Regions from separate parts of the Streptomyces sp. NPDC057854 genome, predicted to be linked through region 4. Evidence: riboswitches for the same ligand, from Rfam matches in the RefSeq annotation. Region 4 holds a riboswitch; each other region holds the start of a gene.

Region 1 (4,202 bases), on a different contig from region 4:
GGCGAGGTCGGCGATGGTGACGTCCTCGGTCTCGCCGGAGCGGTGGGACATCATGCACTTGAAGCCGTTGCGCTGGGCGAGCTCGACGGCGTCGAGGGTCTCGGTCAGCGAGCCGATCTGGTTGACCTTGACCAGGAGGGCGTTGGCGGACTTCTCCTCGATGCCGCGGGCGAGGCGCTCGGGGTTGGTGACGAAGAGGTCGTCGCCGACGAGCTGGACCTTGTCGCCGAGCTTCTCGGTGATGACCTTCCAGCCGGCCCAGTCGTCCTCGAACAGCGGGTCCTCGATGGAGACGAGCGGGTACGCGGAGACGAGCTCCTCGTAGTACTCCGTCATCTCGGCGGCGGAGCGCTCCTTGCCCTCGAAGAGGTACTTGCCGTCCTTGTAGAACTCGGAGGCGGCGACGTCCAGGGCGAGGGCGACGTCCTTGCCGGGGACGTAGCCGGCCTGCTTGATGGCCTCCAGGATGAGGTCGAGCGCCTCGCGGTTGGAGCCGAGGTTGGGGGCGAAGCCGCCCTCGTCGCCGAGACCGGTGGACAGGCCCTTGGTCTTCAGGACGGACTTGAGGGTGTGGTAGACCTCGGTGCCCCAGCGCAGCGCCTCGGAGAAGGACTCCGCGCCGATCGGGGCGATCATGAACTCCTGGATGTCGACGTTGGAGTCGGCGTGCGACCCACCGTTGAGGATGTTCATCATCGGAACGGGCAGCAGGTGCGCGTTCGGGCCGCCCAGGTAGCGGAAGAGCGGGAGGTCGCTGGCCTCGGAGGCGGCGTGCGCGACGGCGAGCGAGACGCCGAGGATGGCGTTGGCGCCGAGCGACGACTTGTCCGGGGTGGCGTCCAGGTCGAACATGGCCTGGTCGATCAGGCGCTGCTCGGTGGCGTCGTAGCCGACGAGCTCCGGGCCGATCTGCTCGATGACGGCGAGGACGGCCTTCTCGACACCCTTGCCGAGGTAGCGGTTCTGGTCGCCGTCACGGAGCTCCAGAGCCTCGAACGCACCGGTGGAGGCACCGGACGGCACGGCAGCACGGCCGGTGCTGCCGTCGTCGAGGCCGACCTCGACCTCGACCGTGGGGTTGCCTCGGGAGTCCAGGATTTCCCGGGCTACGACGACGTCGATGGACGGCACGAGCATCTCCTTCTGGGATGTGACGCTAGGTGTGACGCAGGGGTCGCAAGGTCTCGTTCGCCTTGCGACAAGAGCCTAACCGGCTCCGGCGCTCCGGCCAGCCGACCGCCCGTCCCCTGGGACGAAAAAGGGCCCAAGAGCACGCATCGGAGGACGAAAGACCCGGGAACTACCGGGCGGTAACGCCGGAACCCCGGTCCGGAGCCACGGGGGAAGGGGGCTCGGGACCGGGGTGGTCACCGCGGGAGGGTCGTCGGGTGCCGGTGAGCCGCCGGACTCACCGCCACCGCGGCTCCTTACTTGAGGTGGAGCTGCTGGCCCGGGTAGATCAGGTCGGCGTTCTCGACGACGTCCTTGTTGAGCTCGAAGAGCTCGGCCCAGCCGCCCTCGACGCCCTGCGCCGCGGCGATCTTGCTGAGGGTGTCGCCGGCGACGACCTTGTACTCGCCGTCGCCCTTCTTGACCTTCTTGCCGGTCGGGGTGGTGACGGTCTTCTTGGCGGCGGCCTGCGGGGCGGCCTGCGCGGTGCGCTTCGGGGCCTGGCGCTGCTCGCTGCGGGTGGCGGACTGCTCCGAGGAGCGCTCGGGGGCGCTCTGGCGCGGGGCGGCCTGCTGGGTGCTCTGCTGCTGGGTGCTCCGCTGCTGCGGAGCGGCCTCGGCGGAGCCGCCGTCGTAGGAGGCGGAGGAGAGGCCGACGCCGCAGCTCGGCCAGGCGCCCTTGCCCTGGCCCGCGAGGACCTTCTCGGCGATGGCGATCTGCTGCGACTTGCTGGCCTGGTCGGCGGTGGCGGCGTAGGCGGTGCCGCCGTACGCGGCCCACGTGGAGGCGGAGAACTGGAGGCCGCCGTAGTAGCCGTTGCCGGTGTTGATGGACCAGTTGCCGCCGGACTCGCACTGGGCGACGCGGTCCCACTCGGAGGCGGTGGCGGCCGAGGCGGTGCCGGCGGCCATCAGCGGGGCGGCGACGGCCGCGCCGGTGACGCCGACGAGGGCGACGACGCGGGTGGCCTTGGAGGGACGACGACGCTTGCCCGTGCCGGAGAACAGCATGGAGTTTCCTCTTCACCGACGCCTGTGAGGTGAGCTGTCGGGTTCGGGCTGGAAGAGTCGCCCGGCCGCGTGTCCTAGCACGCGGCTTCACCCCTAGCCGGTCCTGCGGCCGTCGCTGTCGACGGCCGGGCCCGGCACGAACCTTGGGTCCCCCACTCCTGCCTGCGGCGCTTTCGCGACGACAGTTCCCGGCGGCCGACGGCAGGACTCGGCGTTTCGGTCGACGGGGCCCGCGGTGGCGAGCGGTGTCGACCGTAGACACACAGGTGCTCGAAGTTCAAAGAGGCTCACGACGGACAAAACGCCCTTCCTTGCCCTCCGTCAGACCTCGTTTGCGCAGGTGAGAGCTGACGGAAGCAAAGTTTGCGGACGTGACACGCCAGTTGGGGCGAAGAGACCCATGTCTCACTTTCCCAAAATCGGACATACGCCCCTGAAACGGCCTCACTTCTCCGACGAAGGGACCGTCAGTTCCAGGCTCTGACCAGGGAGGATGAGATCCGGGTCGGTGCCGACCGTCTGGCGGTTGGCGTCGTAGAGGGCATCCCAGCCACCCGGAAGGTCGTTCGCCTGCGCGATCTCCGACAGGGAGTCACCCGGCCGCACGGTGTAGGCGTCAGCCTCGTCCGCGTTGACGGGGGTTGATACGACCTTGTCCGCAGCTGCGGCATGTCGCCCGGATTCCTGACTGGTGTCCGACTTGCCGGTTTCCTCCGGGGCGGCCTCGCCCCGGTGCTTGCCCGTCCCGGGCGCGGCCGACGCCACGTCAGACCCCTCCGTGCCGGGGGCCGCCGGGGTGGTGGGCGCCACGGGGGCGCCCGAGCCGTCCGGGGTGCCGACCGGGGCCTCGGGCGTGCCCGTGGAGGCGTCCGGGGCGCCGGGCGCGGTGGTCGCCGGCAGCGGCGTGACGCCGACCCCGGGGGCCGTGGGCGCGGTGGACGTGTCGGGGGAGGTGGGAGAGGTGGGCTTCGCCGGGGCCGTGGCGGACCCCGACGGCGCCTTCCGCGCCTCCTCCGTCTCCGCGGCCGTCTCCGCGGTCTCCGCCCGCCCCGTGGAGTCGGCCGGCGTGGTGGCCGGGGCGGACGTCTCCGCGGTCTCCCCGGCCGCCGGGCGCTCGGCGGGGGCGGTGGCGGTGTCGGTGCCGGCGGGCGTGCCGCCGGTGCGGTTCGACTCGGGCGCCACGCCGCCCTCTTCCTCCCGCGGGACCACGGGGCCGGGGTGCACGCCGGTCGCCTCGCCGTCGTTCTCCAGGCCGGCGATGGGGGCGCAGGTGGCCCAGGCGGTGCTGCCGGAGGCCAGGGCCCGCTCGGCGACGGTGATCTGCTGGGCGCGGCTGGCGAGGTCGGGGCTGGTGGCGTACGCGAGTCCGCCGTGCCGCTCCCACAGCTCCTGCGTCATCTGGAGCCCGCCGAAGGCCCCGTTGCCGAGGTTGGCGCTCCACTGGCCCCCGGACTCGCAGGCGGCGACGCGGTCCCAGGTGGCCGCGTCGGCGGCGGAGGCGGATCCGGTGGCGAGCAGCGGGAGCGCCAGGGCGGATCCGGTCACTCCGGCGGTGACGACGATCGCGGGAGCCTGGCGGGGTCGACGGTGTCGTCCGTTTCCGGAAAGCATGTCGGGGCCTTTCGCGTGACGGCGGGTCGGCGGTGACGCCTGGGACGGCCGGGGTCGGGCCGAACGTTGGCGCGAACGTAGCCGCATTCGAACGTCCGTCACAAGTCGATGGCCGCGCGATCACGTGAAGATCACATTTCTGATCCTCCGTCACCCGCCGTGCGGGGGTGCGGACGGGGTGCGGATGGGGTGAACTCGACCGGAAGCGTGCGCAATCCGCGCATGATGAGCCCGCCGCGCCACCGCAGTTCGTCCGGATCGGCGCCGAGCCGCAGGTCGGGCAGGCGGGTCAGGAGGGTGGCGAGCGCGGTCTGGCCCTCCAGCCGGGCGAGCGGCGCGCCCAGGCAGTAGTGGATGCCGTGCCCGTACCCGAGGTGCTGGTTGTCGGTGCGGGCGAGGTCGAGGGTGTCC
Region 2 (4,202 bases), on a different contig from region 4:
CCAGCTGGAGCGCGAATGGCTCGACCGGCTCGGCACGGTCGCCGGCCGCGCGGACGAACTGTGCCGCTTCGCCGTGCTGTTCGGCGACCCGCAGCTGGCGCTGACCGCCGTCGACCGGGTCCTCTCGGTCACCGCGGACGAGGTGCGCGAGGTGGCCGCGGCCCGGCTCCGGCCGGACAACCGCGCGGTGCTGGTGTACGAGCCGGCCGAGACCGCCGACAGCGACGCCACCGACGAGAGCGACGACGAAGAGGGAGCGGACCAGTGACGGACACCGCCCAGCCCCTGACCAGCATGGAGTTCCACCCCCAGCCGCAGGCCGGCGCGGCGAGGCCGTGGGCCTTCCCGGCCCCCGAGCGCGGCACGCTCGACAACGGCCTGACCGTGCTGCGCTGCCACCGCCCCGGCCAGCAGGTCGTCGCCGTCGAGCTCTTCTTCGACGCGCCGCTGGACGCCGAGCCCGAGGGCCTCGACGGCGTCGCCACCATCATGGCGCGCGCCCTCTCCGAGGGGACCACCGAGCGCGGCGCCGAGGAGTTCGCGGCGGAGCTGGAGCGCTGCGGCGCCTCCCTCGACGCGCACGCCGACCACCCCGGCGTCCGGGTCTCCCTGGAGGTCCCGGTCTCCCGCCTGCCGAAGGCGCTCGCGCTCGTCGCCGAGGCGCTGACCTCCCCGGCGTTCGACGCCGACGAGGTCAAGCGTCTGGTGGCCAACCGGCTCGACGAGATCCCGCACGAGTCCGCCAACCCGAGCCGGCGCGCGGCCAAGCAGCTCTACAAGGAGCTCTTCCCGGCCTCCGCGCGGATGTCCCGGCCGCGCCAGGGCACCGAGAAGACGGTGGAGGCCATCGACGCCGCCGCCGTCCGCGCCTTCTACGACGCGCACCTGCGGCCCGCCACCGCCACCGCGGTCGTCGTCGGCGACCTCACCGGCGTGGACCTGGACGCGGTCCTCGCCGACACGCTGGGCCGCTGGACCGGCGCGCCGGCCGCGCCGCGCCCCATGCAGCCGATCACCGCCGACGACACCGGACGGGTCGTCATCGTCGACCGTCCGGGGGCCGTCCAGACGCAGCTGCTCATCGGCCGGATCGGGCCGGACCGCCACGACTCCGTCTGGGCCGCGCAGGTCCTCGGCGTCTACTGCCTCGGCGGCACCCTGACGTCCCGTCTGGACGCCGTCCTGCGCGAGGAGAAGGGCTACACGTACGGCGTGCGCGCCTTCGGGCAGGTGCTCCGCTCGGACGGCGAGGGGCACGGCGCCTCGCTCCTCGCCATCAGCGGCTCGGTCGACACACCGAACACCGCGCCGGCCCTGGAGGACCTGTGGAAGGTCCTGCGCACGCTGGCCGAGGGCGGACTGACCGACGCCGAGCGGGACGTCGCGGTGCAGAACCTGGTGGGGGTGGCGCCGCTCAAGTACGAGACGGCCGCCTCGGTCGCCGCGACCCTGTCCGACCAGGTCGAGCAGCACCTGCCGGACGACTACCAGGCCCGGCTGTACGCGCGGCTCGCCGAGACCGGCACGGTCGAGGCCACGGCGGCCGTCGTCAGCGCCTTCCCGGTGGACCGGCTGGTCACCGTGCTGGTGGGCGACGCCGCGCAGATCGAGGAGCCCGTGCGAGCCCTCGGCATCGGCGAGGTGACCGTGGTGAGCTGACCCCGGGTCAGCGGGCGGCGGAGGTCTCCGATGCGATGAAGCGTCGGGGACCTCCGCTTTGTCCGTTATGAAGCTAAGCATGATCGTATGCCCTGTGGCATGTCTTACAAAAAGGCGTGTCTGTTTGGCGATCGACATCCGTCCGGCCTAGCGTCGACGCGGCTGTCCGGCCCACGCACGCGCCGCACCCGCGGCACCGGACAGTCATCGCCGAGTCCCCGTCAGGCGCGAGCCTGGGGAGCCGGGGACCCACCAGTCCCTGGGGTGAATCGGACGCCTTCGCCCGCGCGGAGGGGCCCGTAGGAGACCTTCCTGCTCCGAACCCGTCAGCTAACCCGGTAGGCGAGAAGGAAGGAAAGGACCGTCTCTTGGCGTTCACCCGTGCCACCGGGAAGCACCGTGGTGCGAGCCGACTGGCTCGCCGCAGCGCCGGCATCGCCGGCGTGGCCGCCCTCGCGACCACCGGCGTCGTCGGCACCCTCGCCTCTCCGGCCCTCGCCGCCGACGGGGAGGACCGTTCCCCCGAGGACACCGGCCTCATGAAGGTGATCGCCGACGAGTCGATCGCCGACCAGATCAGCGCGCAGGCCGCCGCCCAGGAGCAGGAGGCCGCCGAGGCCGAGGCCCGGGCCAAGGCGCGCGCCGAGGCGAAGCGCAAGGCCGAGGCCCGCGCCAAGGAGATCCGCGAGGAGAAGGAGCGCGCCGCCCGCGAGGCCGAGCGCCGCCGCCTCGCCTCCTTCAACCTCCCGGTCGCCGGCTCGTACGTCTCCACCGGCTACAAGACCGGCGGCTCCCTCTGGTCCTCCGGCAGCCACTCCGGCGTCGACTTCCACGCCGCCTACGGCACCCCGGTCGTCTCCGTCGGCTCCGGCACCGTCGTCGAGGCCGGCTGGGGCGGCGCGTACGGCAACAACGTCGTGATCCGGATGCACGACGGCACCTATACCCAGTACGGCCACCTGTCGTCCATCGGCGTCTACGTCGGCCAGACCGTCGAGCCCGGCCAGCAGATAGGCGTCTCCGGCTCGACCGGCAACTCGACCGGCCCGCACCTGCACTTCGAGGCCCGCGCCACCGCCGAGTACGGCTCCGACATCAACCCCGTCGCGTACCTCCGCGCCCGCGGCGTCAGCCTCTGACCCGCCATTCCCGCCCCGAAAAGGCCCCGGCTCTCCCGAGCCGGGGCCTTTTCCGTCGCTTCCGGCCCGCATGCCCCGGGCGTCTACCGGCCGGATTCCGAGGGGGCATCGGAATTTCCGGCGCGCTGCAATAGAGTCGCGGAAGAAGCGCCGCTCGAATGCGGGGCGCGCGGAGCGAATACGGAGGTCGGACATGCGGGTTCCCGCGCAATCGGTATGCACGGCGATCCGGGACGACATCGTCTCGGGGGTCTTCGAGCGCGGCAGCCGGCTCACCGAGGACCAGCTCGCCCGGCGCTACGGCGTCTCCCGCGTGCCGGTCCGCGAGGCCCTGCGCACCCTGGAGTCCGAGGGCTTCGTGGTCAGCCGCCGGCACGCGGGCGCCCAGGTCGCCGAGCCCACCGACCAGGAGGCCGCAGACCTCCTCGACGTACGGGCGCTGCTCGAACCGCTCGGCGCCGCCCGGGCCGCCCAGCGGCGCACCGACGCCCACCTCAAGGTGCTGCGCGGCCTGGTCAGGCTGGGACAGGAGCGGGCCCGGCGGGGGCAGGGGGAGGACCTGCGGGCGCTCGGCGGCTGGTTCCACGAGACGCTGGCGCAGGCGTCCGGCAGCCCGGCGCTCGCCGTCCTGCTCACCCAGCTGCGCCACAAGATCGCCTGGATGTACGTCGTGGACCCGCCGGACCGGCCGGCGGACGCCTGGGCCGAGCACGGGGCGATCGTCGACGCCGTCGCGCGCGGGGACGCCGAGCGGGCCCGCGCGCTGACCGCCCTGCACGCCGAGCGCTCCCTGCCGCTGCACCGGCTGAAAAGGCCGGAGCACGGCCGCGTGAGGGTTTCGCAACACGCCGTCAACACGGCGAGTTCCCGGATTTAACACGGGCGCCGTATACAGGAAGAGGAATTCTCCCGGCCTTGTCGCGGCTTTGTGCCGACCTTGTCCCGGCCTTTTCCTGCTGCCCGGAAAAGGGAAATTGCGGGACCGCGGAAATGCCGGACGGCCGTGTCCGCCGGGAATTCCGGGGACACGGCCGTCCGTGGGGAACGGGATCGACTCGCCGTGATCAGACCGTCTCGGGAAGCTCGTCCAGGCCCTCGGCCACCAGCTTGGCGAGGCGCTCCAGCGCGGCCTCGGCGCCCTCGGCGTCCGAAGCGAGCACGATCTCCTCGCCGCCCTGCGCGCCCAGGCCGAGCACCGCGAGCATGGAGGCGGCGTTCACCGGGTTGCCGCCGGCCTTGGCGATGGTCACCGGAACACCGGAGGCCGTGGCGGCACGGACGAAGATGGAGGCGGGGCGGGCGTGCAGGCCCTCGGCCCAGCCGACGTTGACGCGGCGCTCAGCCATGGTGTTGCCCTTCAGGTCTTCAGCGGTTGTCTAGACCAGTCTCTCACGGGAAGCGGAG
Region 3 (4,202 bases), on a different contig from region 4:
GCGCGGCGGCGCTGCTGCTGTGCGCGGCGGTCCTCGCGGTGGCGAACGCGGTGCTCTACCCGTACGAGATGGACACCGTCGTCGCGCTCTCCCGGGGCCGCTGGGTGGCCACCCACTACGGGCTCTACAACACGGTCTGCGGGATCGGGATCACGCTCGGGAACCTCGGTACGGGTGTGCTCCTCGACGTCACGGGCTGGACGGCCGCGCCGTGGCTGGCGCTCTGCGGCGTCGGCCTGGGCTGTGCGGCGGCGGTCGCGGTCCTGGGGCGGGGCGGACGGCTGCGGGTGGACGGCTCGACGTCGTAGCGGACGGCCGGGCTTCCGCCCGTACGCGGTTCCCACGCGCGCGCGTGGGCGGGACGCGGCATGCACGCGCGCGTGGGTGGGACCCGGTCTCCACGCGCGCGTGGAGCGGGCCGCGTACGCCGGTCGGACGCCTGCCGGTCGCCGGGCGGGCGCGGCGCGGGGACCCTGGGAGGGTGCGCGGCGGCGGGCCGGCGACCGGTCAGGAGTACTCAAGGTGACGCACCCTCGGGGAGCGGCGGGCGGCGGGCGGCGGGGCGATCCGCCCGGCCGCGGTCCCGTCCGGTCCGGCGCGACCCGGGGACCGTACGGGAGCGAGGTGCGGCAGTCCGCGCCGTTCGGCGCGACCCGGCGGGTCCTGCGGGCGCTGCCGCCGCTGATCATCGCGGGCGGGGTGGTGTTCGACCTGGCGACGCCGCCCGCGTACACGGCGGCGCCGATGTTCTCCGCCGCGCCGCTGATCGCCGCCCCGTTCTTCTCCCGGCTCACCACGCTGCTGACCGGGCTGGCGGCGATCCTGGCGTCGGTCGGGCTGCACGCGTACAACGACACGCTCACCGACGTGCCCTCGCTGACGGAGACGCTGACCGTGGTGACGGTGTCCGCGCTGGCGCTGGTGATCAACCTGGTGGTGCGGCGCAGCGGCGAGCGGCTGGCGTCGGCGCGGGTCATCGCGGAGGCCGCGCAGCGGGCGGTGCTGCCGATGCCGGCGGAGCGGATCGGCGGGCTGCAGTGCGCGGCGCGGTACGAGGCGGCGCAGGCGGACGCGTTCATCGGCGGCGACCTGTTCGCGGTGCAGGACACGCCGCACGGGGTGCGGCTGGTGGTCGGGGACGTGCGGGGCAAGGGGATGGACGCGGTGGAGGCGGTCGCCGTGGTGATCGGCGCGTTCCGGGAGGCGGCGGAGCAGGAGGCGACGCTGGAGGGGGTGGCGCGGCGGCTCGACCGGGCCCTCGACCGGGAGGGGACGCGGCGCGAGGGGCTCGACGCCTTCGAGGGGTTCACGACGGCGGTGCTGGCGGAGGTCCCGCGCGCGGGCGGGCGGGTCCGGCTGGTGAACCGGGGGCACCCGCCGCCGCTGCTGCTGTACGGGGACGGGCGCCTGGAGACGGTCGCGCCGGCCGAGGCGGCGCTGCCGCTCGGGATGGGCGAGCTGTCGGTGTGGCCGGACCGGGCCGACGAGCGGGCGTACCCGGCGGGCGCGACGCTGCTCTTCTACACCGACGGCCTCTCGGAGGCGCGGGACGCGGGCGGCGTCTTCTACGATCCGGCGGCCCGGCTGGCGGGCGCGGTTTTCCCGGGGCCGGAGGAGCTGCTCGACGCGCTCGTGGACGACGTGCGGCGGCACACCGGCGGGGGGACGACCGACGACATGGCGCTGCTGGCGGTGAGCCGGCCGGCGGCCGGGGCGCCGGAGCGGCGGCGGACCATGCCGGTGGTGCCGCCCGGGCCGGGAGGTTGACGCGATCCGGCCGGGCGTTCACCGTGCGTGGTCAGGAGGTGCCTCAGCGATAACAATTGACACACCGTCAGATTTCAGAGGTTTGACGGACCGGCACTGAAGCGGGGTCAACTCGGGCGAATCCCTGCCATTTCCGTGAATGATCAAGGGGAACGGCTTGGAATCGGACCGTCGTGTCTATTAACGTTCGATAACGCAGCGCGGTCGTCCCAGCCGTCGCAAGAGGCGGCTCCGTGCGCACGTGCCGAATCCCGAAAGGGAACCGGGGAACCATCCCTTGGGGTGAATCGGGCCCCTCGCACCCCCCGTGCGAACACGCCCGTAGGAGACCTTCCTGCTCCGAACCCGTCAGCTAACCCGGTAGGCGAGAAGGAAGGAAAGGAGCGCGCCTCCGTGGCGTCCAACACCCCCGTACCCGGTGCCCCCTTCGAGCCCTTCGGCGGCCCGGGTGCCGTCGGAGCGGACGACCCGGCCGGCGCCGCGCCGGGCGCGTACGACACCGCCTCCTTCACCCCCTCCCCCGGGGAGTGGAACCCGACCGAGGGCTCCCTGCGCGCCGAGAGCCGCGCCGGCGGCCGGCACCGGGTCGTGAAGCAGCGCTCCAACTTCGCCCGCTCCTCCACCGTCCTCGGCGTCGGCGTCATCGCCGCCGTCGGCGCGGGCGGCCTCGCCACCGCGCAGGAGAAGCCGCCGGTCGCGATCTCCCTCCCGGACCTTCCCGACCTGGGCCTCCCGGACGCCCACGACCTGCCCGGCGTCGGCGCCCTGCTGCCCGGCGGCGACGAGGAGACCGCCGACGCGCAGGGCTCCGCGCCCGTCGCGGCGGGCGCCGCCGCGGCGAAGCCGCTCACCTCCGTCACGTACACCGCCCCGGCCGGCACCGCCGCCGCCGGCACCGCCACGGCCGCCCCCGCCGAGCGCACCGCCTCCGCCGCCGACGCCGGCGAGGCCCTGCGCGCCCGCATCCTCCAGCAGGCCGAACAGCAGCAGCAGGCCGCGGTCGACGCCGAGAAGCTGGCCGCCGAGAAGGCCGCCGCCGAGAAGGCCGCCGCGGACGCCAAGGTCCAGGCGGAAGCCGCCGCCAAGGCCGAGGCCGAGCGGATCGCCGCGGAGAAGGCCGCCGAGGAGAAGCGCCTCGCCGAGGAGAAGGCCGAGGCGGAGCGGATCGCCGCCGAGAAGGCGGAGGCCGAGCGCCTCGCCCAGCTGGCCGCCAGCTACGCGATGCCGCTCTCCTCGTACACCCTCACCTCCACCTACATGCAGTCCGGCTCGATGTGGTCCTCCGGCTACCACACCGGCCTCGACTTCGCGGCCCCCACCGGCACCCCGCTCAAGGCCGTGCACGGCGGCACCATCACGTCCGCGGGCTGGTCCGGTTCGTACGGCTACCGGATCGTCCTGCAGCTGGAGGACGGCACCGAGGTCTGGTACTGCCACCTCTCCTCCATGACCGTCGCCGCCGGCCAGACCGTCACCACGGGCGAGACCATCGGCCGCGTCGGCGCCACCGGCAACGTCACCGGACCCCACCTCCACATGGAGGTCCACACCCCGGACGGCGCGGGCATCGACCCGGCCGAGTGGCTGCGCTCCAAGGGCCTGACGGTCTGACCCCACGGTCCGACGCGACGGTCCGGCCGCCGGTCCGTCCGTACGAGCCTTCCGGCCGGGGTTCAGGCTCCCCGACCGGAATACGCCCGGCGGCGCACGGAGTTGATCTCCCCATGGACTCGACTCTGCGCCCGCTGGGCACCTCCGGCCTGCACGTCTTCCCGCTCGCCCTCGGCGGCAACGTCTTCGGCTGGAGCGCCGACGAGAAGACGTCGTTCGCCGTCCTCGACGCCTACGCCGCCGCCGGCGGCAACTTCGTCGACACCGCCGACGTCTACTCCGCGTGGGTCGACGGCAACGAGGGCGGCGAGTCCGAGACCGTCATCGGCCGCTGGCTGGCCGCCCGGGGCAACCGCTCCGACGTCGTCGTCGCCACCAAGGTCGGCGCCCTCGCCCCGCTCAACGGCCTCTCCGCCCCCACCGTCAAGGCCGCCGCGGAAGCCTCCCTGCGCCGCCTCGGCACCGACTACATCGACCTGTACTACACGCACTTCGACGACGAGACGGTCCCCGTCGAGGAGATCGTCACCGCCCTCGACCAGCTCGTGAAGGAGGGCAAGGTGCGGGCCGTCGCCGCCTCCAACATCTCGCCCGAGCGGCTGCGGGCCTCCCTCGACTTCGCCGAGGCCGAAGGGCTCACCCGGTACGTGGCGCTGCAGCCCGAGTACAACCTCGTGGCGCGCGAGAAGTACGAGGGCCCGCTCCTCGACACCGCCGCCGAAGCGGGCCTCGCCGCCGTCCCGTACTACGGCCTCGCCTCCGGCTTCCTCACCGGCAAGTACCGGCCCGGCCGGTCCGTCGACAGCGTCCGCGCCCCGCGGGCC
Region 4 (4,202 bases):
CGGGGCAGCCGGCGGCCGGTGCCGCTGGAGGGGCGGACGGTGGTGGTCGTCGACGACGGCCTCGCCACCGGGGCGACCGCGCTGGCCGCCTGCCGGACGGTACGGGCCGGGGGAGCCGCGCGGATCGTGCTCGCCGTGCCGGTGGCGCCGGACGACTGGGCGGCGCGGCTCGGTGGGGAGGCCGACGAGACGGTCGCCGTCCACACCCCGGCGGAGTTCGCGGCCGTCGGCCAGTTCTACCGGGACTTCGACCAGACGCCGGACGCCGAGGTGGTGGCCCTGCTCGACCGGAGCCGGGCGGGGCGCGCCCCGGTGGTCCGGAACACCTCCGTACGGATCGGGGTCGACGGCGTCGAGCTGCCGGGCGACCTCGCGCTGCCCGACGGGGCGGCCGGTCTGGTCCTCTTCGCGCACGGCAGCGGCAGCGGCCGGGACAGCCCCAGGAACCGGGCGGTGGCCGGCGCCCTGAACGGGGCCGGGCTCGGGACGCTCCTGTTCGACCTGCTCACGGAGGCCGAGGCGGCCGACCGGGCGCAGGTGTTCGACACCCCGCTGCTCGCCGGGCGGCTGGCCCGGGTGTCCGCCTGGGCGGCGCGGCGGCCGGAGACCGCGGCGCTGCCGCGGGGGTACTTCGGGGCGAGTACGGGCGCCGCCGCCGCGCTGTGGGCCGCGGCGGCGCCGGACGACGACGTGGCCGCCGTGGTGTCCCGGGGCGGCCGGCCCGACCTCGCGGGGGAGCGGCTGGCCGCGGTGCGGGCGCCGACGCTGCTGATCGTCGGCGGCGACGACGACCTGGTCCTGGACCTCAACCGGCGGGCCGAGGCGCTGCTGCGCTGCGAGAGCCGGCTGGAGGTCGTGCCGGGCGCCGGCCACCTCTTCGAGGAGCCCGGCGCCCTGGAACGGGTCGCGGAACTGGCCACCGCCTGGTTCACCGGCCGCTTCGCGGCGGTGACCGGCGGGGCCGGTCAGTAGGCGCCGTTGACGTTGTCGATGGAGCCGTACCGGTCGGCCGCGTAGTTGCAGGCGGCAGTGATGTTCGCGACGGGGTCGTACGGGTCGAGCGAGGTGCCCGGCACGTGGTAGGCCGCGAACGTCGGGTCGATGACCTGGAGCAGGCCCTTGGAGGGGGTGCCCTTGGCGGCGTTCGAGTCCCAGAGGTTGATGGCGCGGGGATTGCCGGAGGACTCGCGCATGACGTTGCGGAGGATGCCGTCGTACGTGCCGGGGATGCCGTAGCGGGCCATGACGTCGAGCGACTCGCGGATCCAGCCGTCCAGGTTGTCGGCGTACCGGGTGGCGGCGGGAGCGGCCTGCGGCGCGGCCTGTGCGACCGTCGCGCGGGTCTGCGCGGCGGGGGCCGCGGGGCGGGCGGCGGAGCGGCTCGCCCGTTCGGCGGAACCGCCGGCGGCGGGCTTCGCGGTGTCCTTCCGGACGGTCTTCCGCGGGGCGGGGACGGCCCCGGCGGAATCCCGACGAATCGTCAGTTCCAGGCCCGGATGAATGAGTGACGGATTGTCACCGACGGCGGTCCGGTTCGCCTGGTAAAGCGCCTTCCAGCCGCCCTGAATTCCCTTTCGGTGGGCGATCAGGGAAAGCGAGTCGCCCTGCACCACGGTGTACGCGCGGGGCGCGGCGGCCGGCGCGGCCGGAACGGTGGCGGGGGCCTGTGCCGGGGTGGCGGGAGCGGCGGCCGGGGCCGCGACGGCGGCGGCCGGTGCGGCGGTCCGCGCGACGGGCTCGGCGCCGGCGGTGGCCGGGACGACGAGGGGCAGGGCGAGGGCGACTCCGCCGGTGCCCGCGAAGGCGAGACCTCGGGAGACGGGGCGGCGTCGGGGGCGGCGGTGCTTGCCGTGAGCGGGCATGACGGTTTCCTCTCCGGCGCCTGCGAGGTGAGCTGTCGGGTTCGGACGGGGAGGTGTCCGGCCGCGCGCACGCGGCTTCACCCCGAGCCGTTCCGGTGGTCCGGACCGGCGGTGTGGTGGGTCCCCCGCTCCTGCCGTCGGGTGCAATGGGAGGTCGTCCGGGCGGTGGCAGGATTCGGCGGTCCGCCCGAATGGAGGTGACCGTAGGCGAGAAATGCGGCGCGGAACAAGACGCGCGGACACGGGAAAAGGAAGGGCAAAGATCGATGTGCCGGAATTCAAGATCGACCGTTCTCGCGGTGATTCCGGATTCCCTTGTGCGGCGCGGATTCTGACGGGGGCGGGGGCGGTGGCGGCGGAGGGAAAGTGAGTCGCGTCACGGGGTGCGTAATGTCCGAATAGGCCGCCTGGTTCTGTTCGTTGGAATGTGCTCCGTAATGCCCACGTGTTGGGGTGGCATGCGCGGTGCATACACGGCAAACCGGACACGCATCGCCAATCATGGGGGGATGTCCTCAACTGCCCCGCTTTCTCCCGCTTTGATGGATCCGGACACCCTCGACCGCGAGGCGGCCCGGCTCTACGAGAGCGCCGCCTGGGAGCGGCTGCTCGCGCCCGCCCCCGCGCCCGCCCCCGCGCCCGGCCCGGCCTCCGAGGCGTGGCGGAGCCTGCTGTCCGTCCCCGTGGACCGGCTCGTCGCCGACGCGCTCGACGCGCTGCCGGCGCCGCCGCCCGCCGAACGCCCGCTGCCCGGCCGGATCGGCGCCGCGCTCCCGGACCGGCTGCACGTCTGGCGCCGCATCGGCCGCCCGGACGTCCGGCCCTCCGTGCACCTGGCGTACGCGCGCCGGGTCCTGGAGGAGTGGGGCTGGCAGAACACCCCGTACAAGCTCCGGGACGCGCGCGGCGCGCGGTGCGTCTGCGGCGCGCTGCTCGCCGCCCACCGGCTCGGCCACGGCAGCGCCGCCACCATGAACGAGGCCGGTGCCTGGATCATGACCGAGCTGCGGTCCCGCGGCTGGCACGGCCTCATCGGCCCCTGGAACCGTGCCCCCGGCCGCACCGCGGCGGACGCGCTCGCCCTCCTCGACGCCACGATCCACCGCGCGTCCGTCGCCGGCCGCTGATCCAGGCCCCCGGTGGACTCTGGTCGACGGGTGACTGTATCTGCTTGAATGATGCTTGTTACGAGCAGCTTCACGCATTGATGTCAGTCCTTCCGTGCAAGGAGTGCGCATGGCCCCGTCCCGTACCGCCGCCGAGATCGCCACCCAGCCCGCCCTCTGGCGGGAAGCGCTCCGCACCCTGCCCGCGCACGCCGCCGCGCTGCCCCGGCGCGGGGAGCGGGTCGCCGTGATCGGCTGCGGCACCTCGTGGTTCATGGCGCAGGCGTACGCGGACCTGCGCGAGGCCGGCGGGCACGGGGAGACGGACGCGTTCGCCGCCTCCCGCTTCCCCCACGGGCGGCGGTACGACCGGGTCGTCGCGCTCACCCGTTCCGGCACCACCAGCGAGGTCCTGGCCGTCCTCGACCGGCTGAAGGGCACCGTCCCCACCGGCGCGATCACCGCCGACCCGGCCACCCCGGTGCGGGACGGCGCCGACGCCCTCGCCGTCCTCGACTTCGCCGACGAGGAGTCGGTCGTCCAGACCCGCTTCGCCACCACGGCCCTCGCGCTCCTCCGCGCCCACCTGGAGGCCGAGGATGCGCTCCCGGCCGGCGTCGGCTCCGTCGCCCGCGCCGCCGACGACGCCGAACTCGCCCTCGCCCGGCCGCTGGAGGACTCCGTGCGCGACGCCGAGCAGGTCACGTTCCTCGGCAGCGGCTGGACCTACGGCCTCGCCCAGGAGGCCGGGCTCAAGATGCGGGAGGCGGCCGGCGCGTGGACGGAGGCGTACCCGGCGATGGAGTACCGCCACGGGCCGATCAGCATCACCGGGCCCGGCCGGGTCGCCTGGACCTTCGGCCCCCTGCCCGGCGGCCTCGCCGAGGAGATCCGGGCGGTCGGCGGCACCCTCGTCGACGGCGGTCTCGATCCGCTCGCCGAACTCGTCGTGGCCCAGCGGCTCGCCGTCGCGGTCGCCGAGGCGCGCGGCCTGGACCCGGACCGCCCGCGGAACCTCACCCGCTCGGTGGTCCTCGCCGACGCCGGGGCGGCCTGACGCCCGCGGGCCCTACTCCGCGGAGCCGTAGCGAGTGAACGCCCTCCCCTTCGTATCCGTCCGCATCCCTCCGCATCCCTCCGTATCCCTTCGCGTCCCGGAGCAGGACCATGCCCCTGACCCAGACCCACGAGATCGTCCGGCGGGCCCGCGCCGCCGGTGCCGGTGTGGGCGCCT

Evidence for each region. A riboswitch is a leader RNA that binds a small molecule or an ion and turns the genes downstream of it on or off. The one in region 4 is predicted to bind cyclic di-AMP.
Region 1: linked by a shared signal. The riboswitch ahead of ACFVQZ_RS04900 (transglycosylase family protein) and the one ahead of ACFVQZ_RS12820 (LysM peptidoglycan-binding domain-containing protein) in region 4 are both predicted to bind cyclic di-AMP.
Region 2: linked by a shared signal. The riboswitch ahead of ACFVQZ_RS11600 (M23 family metallopeptidase) and the one ahead of ACFVQZ_RS12820 (LysM peptidoglycan-binding domain-containing protein) in region 4 are both predicted to bind cyclic di-AMP.
Region 3: linked by a shared signal. The riboswitch ahead of ACFVQZ_RS26705 (M23 family metallopeptidase) and the one ahead of ACFVQZ_RS12820 (LysM peptidoglycan-binding domain-containing protein) in region 4 are both predicted to bind cyclic di-AMP.

What each region holds. Positions count from the first base shown of each region.
Region 1 covers NZ_JBHVMF010000002.1:124,857-129,058, forward strand. The annotation lists gene eno (phosphopyruvate hydratase) at 1-1,137, opposite strand, end outside; gene ACFVQZ_RS04900 (transglycosylase family protein) at 1,428-2,180, opposite strand; cyclic di-AMP (ydaO/yuaA leader) riboswitch at 2,185-2,360, opposite strand; gene ACFVQZ_RS04905 (transglycosylase family protein) at 2,625-3,725, opposite strand; gene ACFVQZ_RS04910 (cytochrome P450) at 3,923-4,202, opposite strand, start outside.
Region 2 covers NZ_JBHVMF010000006.1:183,635-187,836, reverse strand. The annotation lists gene ACFVQZ_RS11610 (M16 family metallopeptidase) at 1-268, shown strand, start outside; gene ACFVQZ_RS11605 (M16 family metallopeptidase) at 295-1,659, shown strand; cyclic di-AMP (ydaO/yuaA leader) riboswitch at 1,858-2,018, shown strand; gene ACFVQZ_RS11600 (M23 family metallopeptidase) at 2,028-2,798, shown strand; gene ACFVQZ_RS11595 (GntR family transcriptional regulator) at 2,992-3,675, shown strand; gene ACFVQZ_RS11590 (HPr family phosphocarrier protein) at 3,863-4,144, opposite strand.
Region 3 covers NZ_JBHVMF010000020.1:137,816-142,017, forward strand. The annotation lists gene ACFVQZ_RS26695 (MFS transporter) at 1-308, shown strand, start outside; gene ACFVQZ_RS26700 (PP2C family protein-serine/threonine phosphatase) at 523-1,767, shown strand; cyclic di-AMP (ydaO/yuaA leader) riboswitch at 2,000-2,149, shown strand; gene ACFVQZ_RS26705 (M23 family metallopeptidase) at 2,161-3,378, shown strand; gene ACFVQZ_RS26710 (aldo/keto reductase) at 3,492-4,202, shown strand, end outside.
Region 4 covers NZ_JBHVMF010000007.1:150,342-154,543, forward strand. The annotation lists gene ACFVQZ_RS12815 (phosphoribosyltransferase family protein) at 1-972, shown strand, start outside; gene ACFVQZ_RS12820 (LysM peptidoglycan-binding domain-containing protein) at 966-1,862, opposite strand; cyclic di-AMP (ydaO/yuaA leader) riboswitch at 1,867-2,053, opposite strand; gene ACFVQZ_RS12825 (hypothetical protein) at 2,405-2,989, shown strand; gene ACFVQZ_RS12830 (sugar isomerase) at 3,099-4,025, shown strand; gene ACFVQZ_RS12835 (class II fructose-bisphosphate aldolase) at 4,136-4,202, shown strand, end outside.